Regions from separate parts of the Kitasatospora sp. NPDC059646 genome, predicted to be linked through region 1. Evidence: riboswitches for the same ligand, from Rfam matches in the RefSeq annotation. Region 1 holds a riboswitch; the other holds the start of a gene.
The links. Region 1 has a riboswitch for glycine ahead of gcvT (glycine cleavage system aminomethyltransferase GcvT). Riboswitches for the same ligand answer to the same signal wherever they lie in the genome.

Region 1 (7,221 bases):
GCCGCCGAAGTAGCCGGCGGTGATGCCCATGACCACGCCGATGCCGACGGACAGCACGGCGGCGCCGAGCGCCACCAGCAGCGAGATCTGCGCGCCGTACAGGACGCGGGAGAACACGTCGCGGCCGAACACCGGGTCGACGCCCAGCAGGTATTCGCCGCTCATGCCGCCGAACGCGCCCTTGGGCAGGCCGAGGTCGGGGTTGATCTGGTCCGGGTGCGGTTCGTCGACCGGGTGTCCGAACAGTGCGGTGAGCACCGGCGCGAGGACCGCCGCGAGGATGAGCAGGATCACCACGACACCGCCGGCCAGCGCGACCTTGTCGCGCTTGAGGCGGTCCCAGGCGATGCGGCCCGGTGAGCGGCCCTCGATCTTCTTGGCCGGCTCGGAGATTGACGCGCCGTCAGGCTGCGCGCCGGCCGGCGGACCCGAGGTCTCGGTGGGTGTGGTCATGAGTCAGTTCGTTCCCCTCGCCGACGGTGGCCGGCCCACGGAGTCGCGTTTGGTGCGGAAGGCAGAGCGGTTGCGGTGGTGCCGGGTGCCGTTGCGGCGGTGCAGAAGTGCGTTTGGCAAGCAGGGCGTTGCGGGGTGGTGCCGGTGACGCCGGGCGGTGTGCCCCGGCGCGCATGGTGCTGCCGCACGGAGATGCGCATCGTGCGGTTCATGCTGTGGCGGCGGCGCGTTCACCTTCGTGAGGATCGTCTCGCGCTCCGCATTGGGCAGCACTCTCTGTCATGGGAAGTACCCGGCGGAAGACCCCCATCCCGAAGGATGCCTAACTGTGATCTGCTGGCATGCACTTTCGTTGCGCTGGCATATCGCTCTTCACACAGGTGCCGCGCGCACGTCAAGGGGCGCACTGACGATACCCCGCCAGTGGCGGAGAAACGCCAGGTGGAAACGGTGGTGGCACGCGTAGATCACGGCGCGGCAAAAAACCCCCGCCGACCTGGACAAAGGTTCGTGCGGGGGTTTTCGGACGATCTGTCGGGGTACTGTCAGCGGCCCGGATATCCCGGCCACCGGGGCTGCGGCCAGCCCGGGGGCGGCCCCGGGATTGGTTGCGCTGCGTAACCAAAACCGGTGGGGTAGGGCCCGGGCGCGCCCTGCCGGTCGAAGAACGGGCGGGAGTTGGCCCACATCCACATCGCCACCGGGTCGAACTCGTCGGCCATCATCACGGTGGAGACGGCCGGCCCCTCGGGGGCCTGCGAGGCGGCCCGCTGCACCAGCGCCCGGGCGGCCTCCACGGCCGGCGGCGAGGTGTCGTACAGGTCCAGCCCGATCGCCAGGTACGGCTCGCCGAGCACCGGCTGCACCCAGGCCCGCCGCAGCGAGCGCAGCGGGCGCACCTCGGCCGCCTGCTGCTCCAGCACGGCGAAGAACTGCGGCGCCTGCACGGGCGGTTCGGCGATCCGCAGCGGCCCGGCGGGCAGCCGGTCCAGGCCGACGGCGATCCGCCGCAGGTCCGCCCAGGGCACGCCGACGCCGCCGCCGGGGCGGTGCGGGTCCAGCCACAGGCCCCAGCGGGAGCGGTACAGCGAACCGGCGATCTCCGGCCCGGACACCACCTCGTGCCCGCGCGACCAGCCGCTGGCCGACAACTGCCCCGGGGACGTCACGCAGGGCGCGTAGCCGTGCCCGCCGATGTCCATGTTCCCGTACTGGGCGTCCGGGCTGCCCGGGCTGCCGTGCCACAGCAGCATCCAGACCTGCCCGTTGGCGAGGGCGCGCAACAGCCCCTCGTACGCCTCCCACCGCTCCGGTGCGACCGCTGCGAGGGCGCGCTCGATCGCGCCCGGGTCGCCGGCTGCTCCCGTCACGTCGCCGCCTCGTCTCTCGTCCTGGTCGCCGCCCGTCCACCGCGCCGCGATGTGCCGGGGCAACCCTATGGGGCGCGCCCGACAGCCGTCATGCCGCCGTCCCGGATCCGGCCCGGAAAAGCCCGCGGGGTCACGGCCGCACGTAGAAGGGCTGTACCCGTCCCAGCAGCCAGTCCACCACCGGGTCGGCGACCAGGTCGAGCAGCACCAGGTGGACGCCCCAGCTCGGCGCCGCGGTTCCGAGCGCCCGGCCGAGCGCCAGGTTGACGTCGCCGGGGTCGGCGGGCGCCGCCGGGTCCAGCTGGACGCCGACGTACAGCAGGGTGGGCTCGCCCTCCACCCGAGCCAGCGCCCGACGGGCCGTCAGCACGCCGGGCAGGGCGGCGAGTTCGCCGGTCGCGGCGGCCAGGAAGGCGTACGGCTCCTGGTGCGGCTCGGGCTCCTTGAGCGCCACCCGCGCCCCCTCCGCGACGCCCTGCGCCTCCCACGCCTCGCCGCGCGGCCCGCGCCGCAGCTCGCCCACGCCCTCGGGCGGCACCGGGATGCCCACCGGCGCCTCGGGGTTGACCGCGATGCCGATGCCCAGCGGCAGGCCGCGGGCGAACTCCCACATCGGGGCGATCGCGAACGGGATGCCCGGCGCGTGCTGGAGGTACAGCTCCTGCGAGCTGTACACCGGCACGTAGGGCGCGCCGGCCAGTTCGAGCGTCGGCAGGTCGAGCGACCCGGCCTGCGGGTCGGCGCCCGACGGCAGCGGGATCCACACCTGGCTGCGGGCCAGCACCTCGATCACCCGGGGCGTCGCCCCCGGATCGCCGAGGGCCGCCATCAGCACCTGCTCCAGCTCGTTGGCCGGCCAGCTCCCGCCTTCCGGAACCTGACCCAGCGGGAACCCCATCTCGCCCCTCCACACTCACGGTTGCGATCAGGTTAGCGGCGCGCCCGGGGCCCCCGCCGAGAGTGTGGGCGAACCCCACTCCCGCGAGCGCCTCCCGGCATGCCATGATGGGCCCGCTCAAACTTCATACCGGCCGCTCGAACCCGCGCGGGAGAGCCGGAACGACCGTCATCCGGTCGCGACCGGCGCCGAAGGAGCAAGTCCTCCCCGGAATCTCTCAGGCCCCCTTACCGCCCGGGCGAGGCAGATCTGGAAAGTGGACACGGCCGCGCCGTGCGCCCACCCACGGTGCAAACCGCCATCCTGTCCGGGATGCGGTGAAGCTCTCAGGTTCGACGACAGACGGGGAGATTCGCCCCAGCCTGCCCGTTTCCAGATCCCGGGAGTCCTGTCGTGTCCCTCCGCCTGACCGCGCTCGACGCACTGCACCGCTCGCTCGGCGCCACCATGACCGACTTCGCGGGCTGGGACATGCCGCTGCGCTACGGCAGCGAGCGCGAGGAGCACCTCGCCGTCCGCACCAAGGCCGGCCTGTTCGACCTCTCGCACATGGGCGAGATCACCGTCTCCGGCCCGCAGGCCGGCGAGCTGCTCGACCACGCGCTGGTCGGCTTCATCTCCGCCCTCGGCGTGCTGCGCGCCCGCTACACCATGATCTGCCGCGAGGACGGCGGCATCCTGGACGACCTGATCGTCTACCGCACCGCGGAGAACGAGTACCTGGTGGTCGCCAACGCCTCCAACGCCCAGGTGGTGCTGGACGCCCTGACCGAGCGCGCGGCCGGCTTCGACGCCGTCGTCCGCGACGACCGCGACGCCTACGCGCTGCTCGCCGTCCAGGGCCCCGAGGCCAACGGCATCCTGGCCGAGCTCACCGACGCCGACCTGCCCGCCCTCAAGTACTACGCGCTGCTGCCCGCCACCGTGGCGGACCGTCAGGTCTGGCTGGCCCGCACCGGCTACACCGGCGAGGACGGCTTCGAGGTCTTCTGCGCCCCCGCCGACGCCGAGCACCTGTGGACGGCGCTGACCGCGGCCGGCACCGACAAGGGCCTGGTCCCGTGCGGCCTGTCCTGCCGCGACACGCTGCGCCTGGAGGCCGGCATGCCGCTGTACGGGCACGAGCTGTCCACCGACCTGACCCCGTTCGACGCCGGCCTCGGCCGGGTGGTGCGCTTCGACAAGACCACCAACGGCGGCGCGTTCGTCGGCCGCAAGGCGCTGGAGGAGGCCGCCGCGGCGGCCGAGACCAACCCGCCGCGCAAGCTGGTCGGCCTGGTCTCCGAGGGCAAGCGCGTCCCGCGCGCCGAGTACTCGGTGGTGGACGCCGAGGGCGCCGTGATCGGCCGGATCACCTCCGGCTCGCCGTCCCCGACCCTGGCCAAGCCGATCGCCATGGCGTACGTGGACGCCGCGCACGCCGAGCCCGGCACCACCGTCGCGGTGGACGTCCGCGGCAAGGCCGAGCCGGTCCAGGTCGTCGCGCTGCCGTTCTACAAGCGCACCCGCTGACCCCGGTCGGCCCTCCACCTGCTTCCCGAGCAGTTTTTTCCGGTTCGTCCGCCCAGCGGACGGCCGCGCCCTCCCCTCTTGCGATCCTGGAGAATGACGCCATGAGCAACCCCACGCACCTGCAGTACACCAAGGAGCACGAGTGGCTGACCGCCGCCGTGGACGGGGTGTCGACGGTCGGCATCACCGCGCACGCGGCCGACGCCCTCGGCGACATCGTCTACGTCCAGCTCCCCAATGTGGGTGACACCGTCACCGCGGGTGAGACCTGTGGCGAGCTCGAGTCCACCAAGTCGGTCAGCGACCTCTTCTCCCCCGCCACCGGCGAGGTCACCGAGGTCAACCAGACGGTCATCGACGACCCGGCCCTGGTCAACTCGGAGCCCTTCGAGGGCGGTTGGCTGTTCAAGGTCCGCGTCGAGGCCACCGACGAGCTGCTCGACGCCGACGGCTACACCGCCTTCACCGGCGCCTGACCGGGAGACCCCCCATGACGGTTCTCAACCAGTCCCTCCACGCGCTCGACCCGGAGATCGCCGCCGCGGTCGACGCCGAGCTGCACCGCCAGCAGACCACCCTGGAAATGATCGCCTCCGAGAACTTCGCCCCGGTGGCGGTCATGGAGGCCCAGGGCTCGGTGCTCACCAACAAGTACGCCGAGGGCTACCCCGGCCGCCGCTACTACGGCGGCTGCGAGCACGTCGACGTGGTCGAGCAGATCGCCATCGACCGGGTGAAGGAGCTGTTCGGCGCCGAGCACGCCAACGTGCAGCCGCACTCCGGCGCGCAGGCGAACGCCGCGGCGATGTTCGCGCTGATCCAGCCGGGCGACACCATCCTGGGCCTGAACCTGGCCCACGGCGGTCACCTGACCCACGGCATGAAGATCAACTTCTCCGGCAAGCTCTACAACGTGGCCGCCTACCACGTCGACGAGAAGACCGGCCAGGTCGACATGGCCGAGGTCGAGCGCCTCGCCAAGGAGCACCAGCCCAAGCTGATCATCGCCGGCTGGTCCGCCTACCCGCGCCAGCTGGACTTCGCCGAGTTCCGCCGCATCGCGGACGAGGTCGGCGCCCTGCTCATGGTCGACATGGCGCACTTCGCCGGCCTGGTCGCCGCCGGCCTGCACCCCTCCCCGGTGCCGTACGCGGACGTGGTCACCACCACCACCCACAAGACCCTGGGCGGCCCGCGCGGCGGCGTCATCCTGTCCAAGGCCGAGTACGCCAAGAAGATCAACTCCGCGGTCTTCCCCGGCCAGCAGGGCGGCCCGCTGGAGCACGTCATCGCCGGCAAGGCGGTGGCCTTCAAGGTCGCGGCCTCCGACGACTTCAAGGACCGCCAGGTCCGCACCCTCGAAGGCGCGAAGATCCTCGCCGAGCGCCTGCTCCAGGACGACGTGACCGCCTCCGGCGTCTCCGTGCTGTCCGGCGGCACCGACGTCCACCTGGTGCTGGTCGACCTGCGCAACAGCGAGCTCAACGGCCAGGACGCCGAGGACCGCCTCCACGAGGTCGGCATCACCGTCAACCGCAACGCCGTCCCGAACGACCCGCGCCCGCCGATGGTCACCTCGGGCCTGCGCATCGGCACCCCGGCGCTGGCCACCCGCGGCTTCGGCGCCGAGGACTTCCGCGAGGTCGCCGACGTCATCGCGGAGACCCTGAAGCCCGGCTTCGACACCGCCAAGGCCGAGTCCCTCAAGGCCCGGGTGAGCGCGCTCGCCGCCAAGCACCCGCTGTACCCCGAGCTGTAACCCGTCCGCGCGGCCGACCGCACCCGGCGGCCGCCCGGACCCCCGGGGCACCGCGCACACTGGACAGTGCGCGCGGTGCCCCGTTCCATGCACCGCCCCCGTCCCACCGGACGGACCACTCCACGAGACCAGACAAGGACGTCACCCCGTGGCCATCAGCGTCTTCGACCTCTTCTCCATCGGCATCGGACCGTCCTCCTCGCACACCGTCGGCCCGATGCGCGCCGCCCGGATGTTCGCCCGCCGGCTCGGCTCCGAAGGCCTCCTCGACCGGGTCGCCTCGCTGCGCGCCGAGCTGTACGGCTCCCTCGGCGCCACCGGCCACGGCCACGGCACCCCGAAGGCGGTCCTGCTCGGCCTGGAGAACAACTCGCCGCGCACCGTGGACGTCGACCAGGCCGACCTGGACGTCGACCGGATCCGCGCCGCCAGGCGGATCAACCTGCTCGGCCGCCACGAGATCGCCTTCGACCCCGACACCGACCTGGTCCTGCACCGCCGCAAGGCCCTGCCCTACCACGCCAACGGCATGTCGCTGTGGGCGTACGACGCGGCCGGCGAGGTGCTCCTGGAGAAGACCTACTACTCGGTCGGCGGCGGCTTCGTGGTCGACGAGGCCGCGATCGGCGAGGCCCGGGTCAAGCCCGACGACACCGTCCTGCGCCACCCGTTCCGCACCGGCGAGGAGCTGCTCCGGCTCACCCGGGAGACCGGCCTGTCCATCTCCGGCCTGATGCTGGAGAACGAGAAGGCCTGGCGCACCGAGGCCGAGATCCGGGCCGGGCTGCTGGAGATCTGGGACGTCATGAAGGAGTGCGTCGCGGCCGGCATGTCCCGCGAGGGCATCCTGCCGGGCGGGCTGAAGGTGCGCCGCCGGGCCGCGGCCGCCGCGCGGGCCATGCGCGCCGAGGGCATCGGGCCCGGCAACGCGATGGAGTGGGTCACCCTCTACGCGATGGCCGTCAACGAGGAGAACGCCTCCGGCCGCCGCGTCGTCACGGCCCCGACCAACGGCGCGGCCGGCATCATCCCGGCCGTCCTGCACTACTACCTGAACTTCATTCCGGGCGCGGACGAGGACGGCATCGTCCGCTTCCTGCTCGCCGCCGGCGCGATCGGCATGCTCTTCAAGGAGAACGCCTCCATCTCCGGCGCCGAGGTCGGCTGCCAGGGCGAGGTCGGCTCGGCCTGCTCGATGGCCGCGGGCGGGCTCGCCGAGGTCCTCGGCG
Region 2 (7,221 bases), on a different contig from region 1:
CTGTTCGTGACGCAGTCCCACAAGATCGGCACCGTGCGGAGCGTGCCGGCCGCGCCGGTGGCCGTGGTGTTCGGCGCCGGCCTGATGGACGGCAGGCCCTCCCCGTACCTGGCGCACCGCTTGGACGCCGCGCTGGAGCTGTACCGGGCCGACAAGGTGCAGGCGATCCTGGTGACCGGGGACAACGGCACCGTCGAGTACGACGAGACCGACGCGATGCGCGGCTACCTGATCGAGCGCGGCGTGCCCGAGGTTCGGGTGGTCGGCGACTACGCGGGCTTCGACACCTGGGACTCCTGCACCCGGGCGCACCGGGTGTTCGGCGTCGACAAGGCGGTGCTGGTCAGTCAGACCTTCCACGTGCGGCGGGCGTTGGCGCTGTGCCGGGCCGCCGGGATCGACGCGTCCGGGGTCGGCGTGGAGGAGTGGCACGACACCACCTGGCACTACGGGGAGGTGCGGGAGATCGGCAGCGCGGCGAAGGCGTTCCTGAATGTGCTGGTGCGGCCCGACCCGGCGCTGCTCGGGCGGCACGAGGACGGGGTGGCGCGGGCGCTCGCCGACGCGGCGCTCGGCGGCCCGGCGCGGGACTGAGCGGGGCCGCTCCGGCGGGGGATTGTCGGTGGTGCGCGGGATGATCGAGCGGTGCGGTCCGTGCCGAGCATCATCCACCTCGACATGGACGCCTTCTTCGCGGCGGTGGAGCAGGCGTCCAAGCCGAGCCTGCGCGGAAAGCCCGTCATCGTCGGCGGCCTCGGCGGGCGCGGCGTCGTCTCCACCGCCTCCTACGAGGCGCGGAAGTTCGGCGTGCACTCGGCGATGCCGATGGCACAGGCCCGCCGGCTGTGCCCGAACGCGGCGTTCCTGACCGGCCGGTTCGAGGCGTACCGGGCCAACAGCGAGATCGTCATGGCGCTGCTGCGGGAGCGCTCCCCGCTGGTCGAGCCGCTCAGCCTGGACGAGGCGTTCGTCGACCTGGAGGCCGGGCCGTACGGGCCGGCGCTCGCCCAGGCGACGCCGGCCGAGGGCGCGCAGCTGGTGCTGGCGCTGGCCGAGGACCTGCGGGCCGACATCGTGGAGCGCACCGGGCTGACCGCCTCGGTCGGCGCCGCCGCGTCCAAGCTGATGGCGAAGATCGCCTCCGAGCGGGCCAAGCCGGACGGGCTGGTGCTGATCGAGCCGGGCTCCGAGCAGGCCGTGCTGGCGCCGATGCCGGTGCGGGCCCTGCCCGGCATCGGGCCGGCCACCGAACAGGCGCTGCGCCGGGCCGGGTTGACGACCGTCGCGGACCTGGCGGAGGCGGGGTTCGAGGAGCTGGTGGCGCTGCTCGGCAAGGCGCACGGCGCGGGTGTGTTCCAGATGGCGCTGGGGTGGGACGAGCGGCCGGTGGTGCCGGACCGGGACGCCAAGTCGGTGTCGGTGGAGGACACCTTCGAGGTGGACCTGGCGGACCGGGACCGGATCCTGCGCGAGATCGACCACCTCGCCGCGCGGTGCGTCCGCCGGCTGCGCGCGGCCGGGCGCTCCGGGCGGACGGTGGTGCTGAAGGTCCGCCGGTTCGACTTCTCCACGCTGACCCGCTCCGAGACGCTGCGCGGGCCGACGGACGACCCCGAGGTGATCGGCGCGACCGCCCGCCGGCTGGCCCTGCAGGTGGACGTCACGGGCGGCGTGCGGCTGCTCGGCGTGGGCGTCGCCCAGCTCGCCGACTTCACCCAGGAGGACCTGTTCGCGCAGCTGGAGCGGGAGGAGCGGGGGGCGGTCCCGGACGAGGGCGAGGGGGAGGCCGAGGAGGTGGGGCCGTCCGAGGCTCCGGCCGCCCGCCGCTGGTGGCCGGGCCAGGACGTGACGCACCGCGAGTTCGGCCCCGGGTGGGTGCAGGGGAGCGGCGTCGGCCGGGTGACGGTGCGCTTCGAGACGCCGTACTCGGGGCCGGGGCGGGTGCGGACGTTCTCGGTGGACGACGAGGAGCTGGAGCCGTCGGGGGCGCTCCCGCTCAGGCCCCCGGCGGAGGAGGGGCCGGCCGGCGGGCCGTGACCGGGCCCGGACGGACGGACACCCCCCGCCGATGCCCGTGGCGGGGGGTGTCCGTCGGTACTCGCGTGTGTCCAGTACGCGAGGGACGCCGTCAGGCGTCGGTCTTGGCGAGCGCCGGCGCGGGCTGCTCGGAGGGGGTGGCGGCGGCCTTGATGCGGCGGATGCCGAACGGGACGACCGCGGCGACCAGGCACATCGCGCCGGCCACCCAGAAGGCGTGCCGGTAGGCGTCCAGGGTCGGCAGCTGCACGGGGATCGGCAGCTTGAGGGTGTCGCCGGTGAGGATGGCGGCCATCACGGCGGTGCCGACGGCGCCGCCGACGGTGCGCAGGACGGCGTTCATGCCGTTGGCGATGCCGGACTGCTCGGCGGGCACGGCGCCGTTGATGTAGGCCGGCATGGCCGCGTAGGCCAGGCCGACGCCGAGGCCGAAGACGGCGGAGGAGAAGTAGACGTCGAACTCGGCGTCGTGACGCACCGCCAGGTAGGCCATCGCGACGGCGCCGAGCAGGCCGCCCAGGACCAGCGGCAGGCGCGGGCCGCGGCGGGCGATCAGCAGCGCGCCGAGCGGGGCGGCGACCATGGAGCCGATCGCGGACGGCAGCAGCATGATGCCGGCGTGCAGGACGGTGGCGGTGAAGCCGTAGTGGGCCAGCTTCTCCGGGGTCTGCGCGAAGTTGCTGATCACCATGAACGAGCCGTACATGCCGAAGCCGATCAGCAGGCCGGCGATGTTGGTGAACGCGACGGCCGGGCGGGCCATCATCGACAGGTCGACCAGCGGGTGCGAGACCTTCGACTCGACCAGCAGCCACAGCAGGGCGACGACCGCGGCGACGGCGAACAGGCCGAGGGTGCGGTTGGAGGTCCAGCCCCACTCGTTGCCGCGGCTGACGGCGATCAGCAGCGCGGACAGCCAGCCGGCCAGGGTGAGTGCGCCGAGCGGGTCGGCGCCGCCCTCCTTGTCGACGACCGGGTCGGCGGGCACCCGCACGATCACCAGGACGACCGCGAGCAGGGCGAAGACCAGGCCCATCCAGAAGATCGACTTGTAGCTCCAGTGCTCCAGCAGCAGGCCGGTGGCGACCAGGCCGAGGCCGGAGCCGACGCCCATGGAGGCGGAGATGGCGGCGACACCGCCGGTGACCTTCTGCTTGGGCAGTTCGTCGCGGACGATGCTGATCGCCAGCGGCAGCACGCCACCGCCCGCGCCCTGCAGCACCCGGGCGACGACCAGCCAGCCGAAGGAGTGGGTGGCGACCGCGAGGCCGGAGCCGATGACCAGGCCGGCCAGCGAGACCAGCAGCATCGGCTTGCGGCCGCGCAGGTCGCCGAAGCGGCCGAGCAGCGGGGTGAGGACCGCCGCGGACAGCAGGTTGGCGGTCATCAGCCAGGTGATGTCGGAACCCGAGACCTTCAGCTCGCGGGCCAGCCCCGGAAGGATCGGGACGACCGCGGTCTGCACCACGCTGTACGCCAGCATGGCGAGGATCAGCGCGGGCAGGACCCTGGCGCTGGTGGGCTGGGCGGCCGTGGCGGTGGGCTGTGGTGCCTCACTCACGGGAAATCCTCCGGGTGCTTCAGTCAGGCGATAGTGCAGGAACTGAAGTAACGATGTCGGGAGATGCTTCAATCTGTCAAATATCTAATGGTGAAGCTTTGGCAAAGTCGGAGCCCCGGTCCGCACGGGCGGACCGGGGCCGGGAGTTGGCGCACCGTCAGGCGCGCGAGGACGCCTCAGGCCGAGCGCATCGGCTCCGGACGGGCCTGCCCCGGGCCGTCGCCGTTCGCCGGCGACGACGGGCGGTGCGGCTGCGGGTGCTCGTCGGCGTGCCCGGCCGCCGGGGACTGCGGCTGCGCGTTCCACGGCTGCCGCTGCCGCGCCCGGCCGTCCGCGCCGTCCGCCGCGTCCTGCACCTCGACGTGCTCCCGCCGCAGCTCCTCGCGGACCACCTCCTCCTCGGTGTACCGCTCCACCACCAGCCGCACCCGCTCCACCGGCGCCAGGTACTTGCGCACCACCGGGCGCTCCTCGTGCAGCGTGACCTCCTCGACCGCCTCGGCGATCTCCTGGTCGGACAGCGCCGCCCGCTCCGCCTCCGACACCGGGATCCGCTCCACCCGCACCCGCTCGCGGACCACCGGCACCCGGCGCTCCACCGCCTCGGTGGTCACGTACTTGCGCAGCCGGGCGGTGCCGACCGGGTGCCACTCGGTGGTGACCTCCAGGCGCTCCTCGCGGCAGGTGATCTCCACCGGCGGCGTCCGCTCGGCCTGCCCGGCCGCCCCGCCGGACGGCTTCGACCGCTCCGGGCCGGCCTTCGGAGCGGCGTCCTTCGCCGCGCCCTCTCCCGACGTGCCGGTCTTCGCGTCGGCGTCCTTCGGCGCGGTGTCCTTCGGTGCGGCGTCCTTCGGTGCGGCGTCCTTCGGGCCGGTGTACGGGCTGAACGCGACGGGCGCGGCCGGGGCGGTGGGCGCGGGGGCCGGGCGGTGGACCGGGTCGGGGGAGGAGGCGACGGTGCCGAAGTCGCGGTCGGCGGCCGGCTCCGGCCGCGGGCGCTCCTTCGCGGCCGGCTCGCTCCTCCCGGCAGCGGCAGCGGCAGCGGCGGCGGCCGCCGGGGCGGGCGCCGGGCGGACGCTCTCCGCGGGCTCGTCGTCGCTGCTGTCCAGCCCGTAGTAGCGGTACAGCTGGAGCTCCTGGGCCGGCGACAGGTGCTGGCCGACCCCGAAGTCCGGGGACTCCTTGATCAGCGACTTGTCGTACGGGACGCGCAGCTCGTCGTCCGCGAACTCGCTGGTGGCCAGCGGGACGAAGGCGTCCCGGCCGAAGATCCCGGTCCGGACGGCGGCCCACTCCGGCTCGCCGGTGGCGTCGTCCAGGTAGACCTCGTCGACCGTGCCGATCTTGTCACCGTTGCGGTCCACCGCCTTGTGCCCGATCAGGTCGCGCGGATCGATGTCGGTCTGCACGCTGTCCTCCAGTGCTGCTGCTCCTGAGGGCCCGTCGGAGGAGCGGCCGGAGGAGCGTGCCGGGCCGCCACTTCACACCAAAAGGCACGTAACGGACGGTGGCACTCGCAGGGCGGCCGTCCGGGGCGGATCACACCGCCGTACCGGTGATTGCGCAGGTCCGCGCTGGTACCCTGGGCGGCGACCGCCGAGCCCGCTCGGGAGAGTCCCGGCCCCGCCGAACAGGGGGTTGCGGGACGCCGAAGGAGCAACCCCTCCCCGGAATCTCTCAGGCATCCGTACCGAGCAGGATCAGGTCACTCTGGAAAGCAGGGCAGACCGTCGGCACCGAAGCCGCCGGACACTGACCTCGCCGACGGTGCAAGCCGACCGGGCCACCACCCGGGCGCGCGAAGCTCTCAGGTACCGATGACAGAGGGGGAGGCTGACGGGTTCGTACGCCCGGACGCTCCTGCGGCGGCCGGTCGGCGTGCGTCCCACCGCCGGTCCGCGACCAGGAGGCCCGACCCCCATGAACGCCCAGCCGACGCTCAGCGACCTTGAGCAGGCCAGCCCCTTCGAGCACCGCCACATCGGTCCCGACAGCGACGCCCAGCAGAAGATGCTGGCCCAGGTCGGCTACTGCACGCTGGACGAGCTGTCCGCCGCCGCCGTGCCGGACGCCATCCGCAGCCTCACCGCACTCGGCCTGCCCGCCGGCCGCAGCGAGGCCCAGGTCCTCGCCGAACTGCGCGAGCTGGCCGGCCGCAACCAGGTCCTCACCTCGATGATCGGCCTCGGCTACTACGGCACCTTCACCCCGCCGGTCATCCTGCGCAACGTCCTCGAGAACCCCGCCTGGTACACCGCCTACACCCCGTACCAGCCGGAGATCTCCCAGGGCCGCCTGGAGGCCCTGCTCAACTTCCAGACCATGGTCTCCGACCTGACCGGCCTGGCCACCTCCGGCTCCTCGCTGCTCGACGAGGGCACCGCCGCCGCCGAGGCGATGGCCCTCGCCCGGCGCGTCACCAAGGTCAAGGGCGGCGTCTTCCTGGTCGACGCCGACACCCTCCCGCAGACCCTCGCCGTGATCGAGACCCGCGCCGAACCGACCGGCGTCGAGGTCGTCACCGCGGACCTGTCGAACGGCATCCCCGCCGAGATCGCCGAGCGCGGCGTGTTCGGCGTGCTGCTCCAGTACCCCGGCGCGTCCGGCGCGGTGCGCGAGATCAAGCCCGTCATCGAGCAGGCCCACCAGCTCGGCGCGGTCGTCGCCGTCGCCGCCGACCTGCTGGCCCTCACCCTGCTGCGCTCGCCCGGCGAGCTCGGCGCCGACATCGCCTGCGGCACCTCCCAGCGCTTCGGCGTCCCGATGGGCTTCGGCGGCCCGCACGCCGGCTACCTCGCCGTGCGCGCCGAGTACGCCCGCAACCTGCCCGGCCGCCTGGTCGGCGTCTCCGTCGACGCCGACGGCAACCGCGCCTACCGGCTCGCCCTGCAGACCCGCGAGCAGCACATCCGCCGCGAGAAGGCCACCTCCAACATCTGCACGGCGCAGGTGCTGCTCGCCGTGATGGCGTCCATGTACGCCGTCTACCACGGCCCCGACGGCCTCGCCGACATCGCCCGCCGCACCCACCGCTACGCCGCCGCGCTCGCCGCCGGCCTGCGCGCCGGCGGCGTCGAGCTCGCCCACGACGCGTTCTTCGACACCGTCACCGCCGTCGTCCCGGGCCGCGCGGACGAGGTCGTCGCCGCCGCGCTGGCCGGCGGCGTGAACGTCCACCGGGTCGACGCCGACCGCGTCTCGGTCTCCTGCGACGAGACCACCACCCGCGAGCACCTGGCCGCCGTGTTCGCCGCGTTCGGCGTGACCGCGGAGATCGCCGAGGACGCGGACGCGCTCCCGGCCGGACTGCTGCGCGAGGACGAGTACCTCACCCACCCGGTGTTCCACAGCCACCGCTCCGAGACCGCCATGCTGCGCTACCTGCGCCGCCTGTCGGACCGCGACTACGCGCTCGACCGCGGCATGATCCCGCTGGGCTCCTGCACCATGAAGCTCAACGCGACCACCGAGATGGAGCCGATCACCTGGCCCGAGTTCGGCCAGCTGCACCCGTTCGCGCCGGTCGACCAGGCCGCCGGCTTCCTGACCCTCATCCGGGAACTGGAGCAGCAGCTCGTCGAGGTCACCGGCTACGACGCGGTCTCCATCCAGCCGAACGCCGG

Region 2: it holds a riboswitch for glycine, as region 1 does, so the genes downstream of both, gcvP (aminomethyl-transferring glycine dehydrogenase) here and gcvT (glycine cleavage system aminomethyltransferase GcvT) in region 1, are expected to answer to the same signal.

The regions. Positions count from the first base shown of each region.
Region 1 covers NZ_JBHWDS010000004.1:158,372-165,592, reverse strand. The annotation lists gene ACFV1L_RS04295 (ABC transporter permease) at 1-453, opposite strand, end outside; gene ACFV1L_RS04290 (enhanced serine sensitivity protein SseB C-terminal domain-containing protein) at 999-1,823, opposite strand; gene ACFV1L_RS04285 (enhanced serine sensitivity protein SseB) at 1,954-2,721, opposite strand; glycine riboswitch at 2,860-2,964, shown strand; gene gcvT (glycine cleavage system aminomethyltransferase GcvT) at 3,115-4,233, shown strand; gene gcvH (glycine cleavage system protein GcvH) at 4,335-4,709, shown strand; gene glyA (serine hydroxymethyltransferase) at 4,724-5,992, shown strand; gene ACFV1L_RS04265 (L-serine ammonia-lyase) at 6,141-7,221, shown strand, end outside.
Region 2 covers NZ_JBHWDS010000082.1:9,760-16,980, reverse strand. The annotation lists gene ACFV1L_RS34775 (vancomycin high temperature exclusion protein) at 1-594, shown strand, start outside; gene ACFV1L_RS34770 (DNA polymerase IV) at 646-2,037, shown strand; gene ACFV1L_RS34765 (MFS transporter) at 2,129-3,598, opposite strand; gene ACFV1L_RS34760 (PRC and DUF2382 domain-containing protein) at 3,775-5,007, opposite strand; glycine riboswitch at 5,196-5,301, shown strand; gene gcvP (aminomethyl-transferring glycine dehydrogenase) at 5,519-7,221, shown strand, end outside.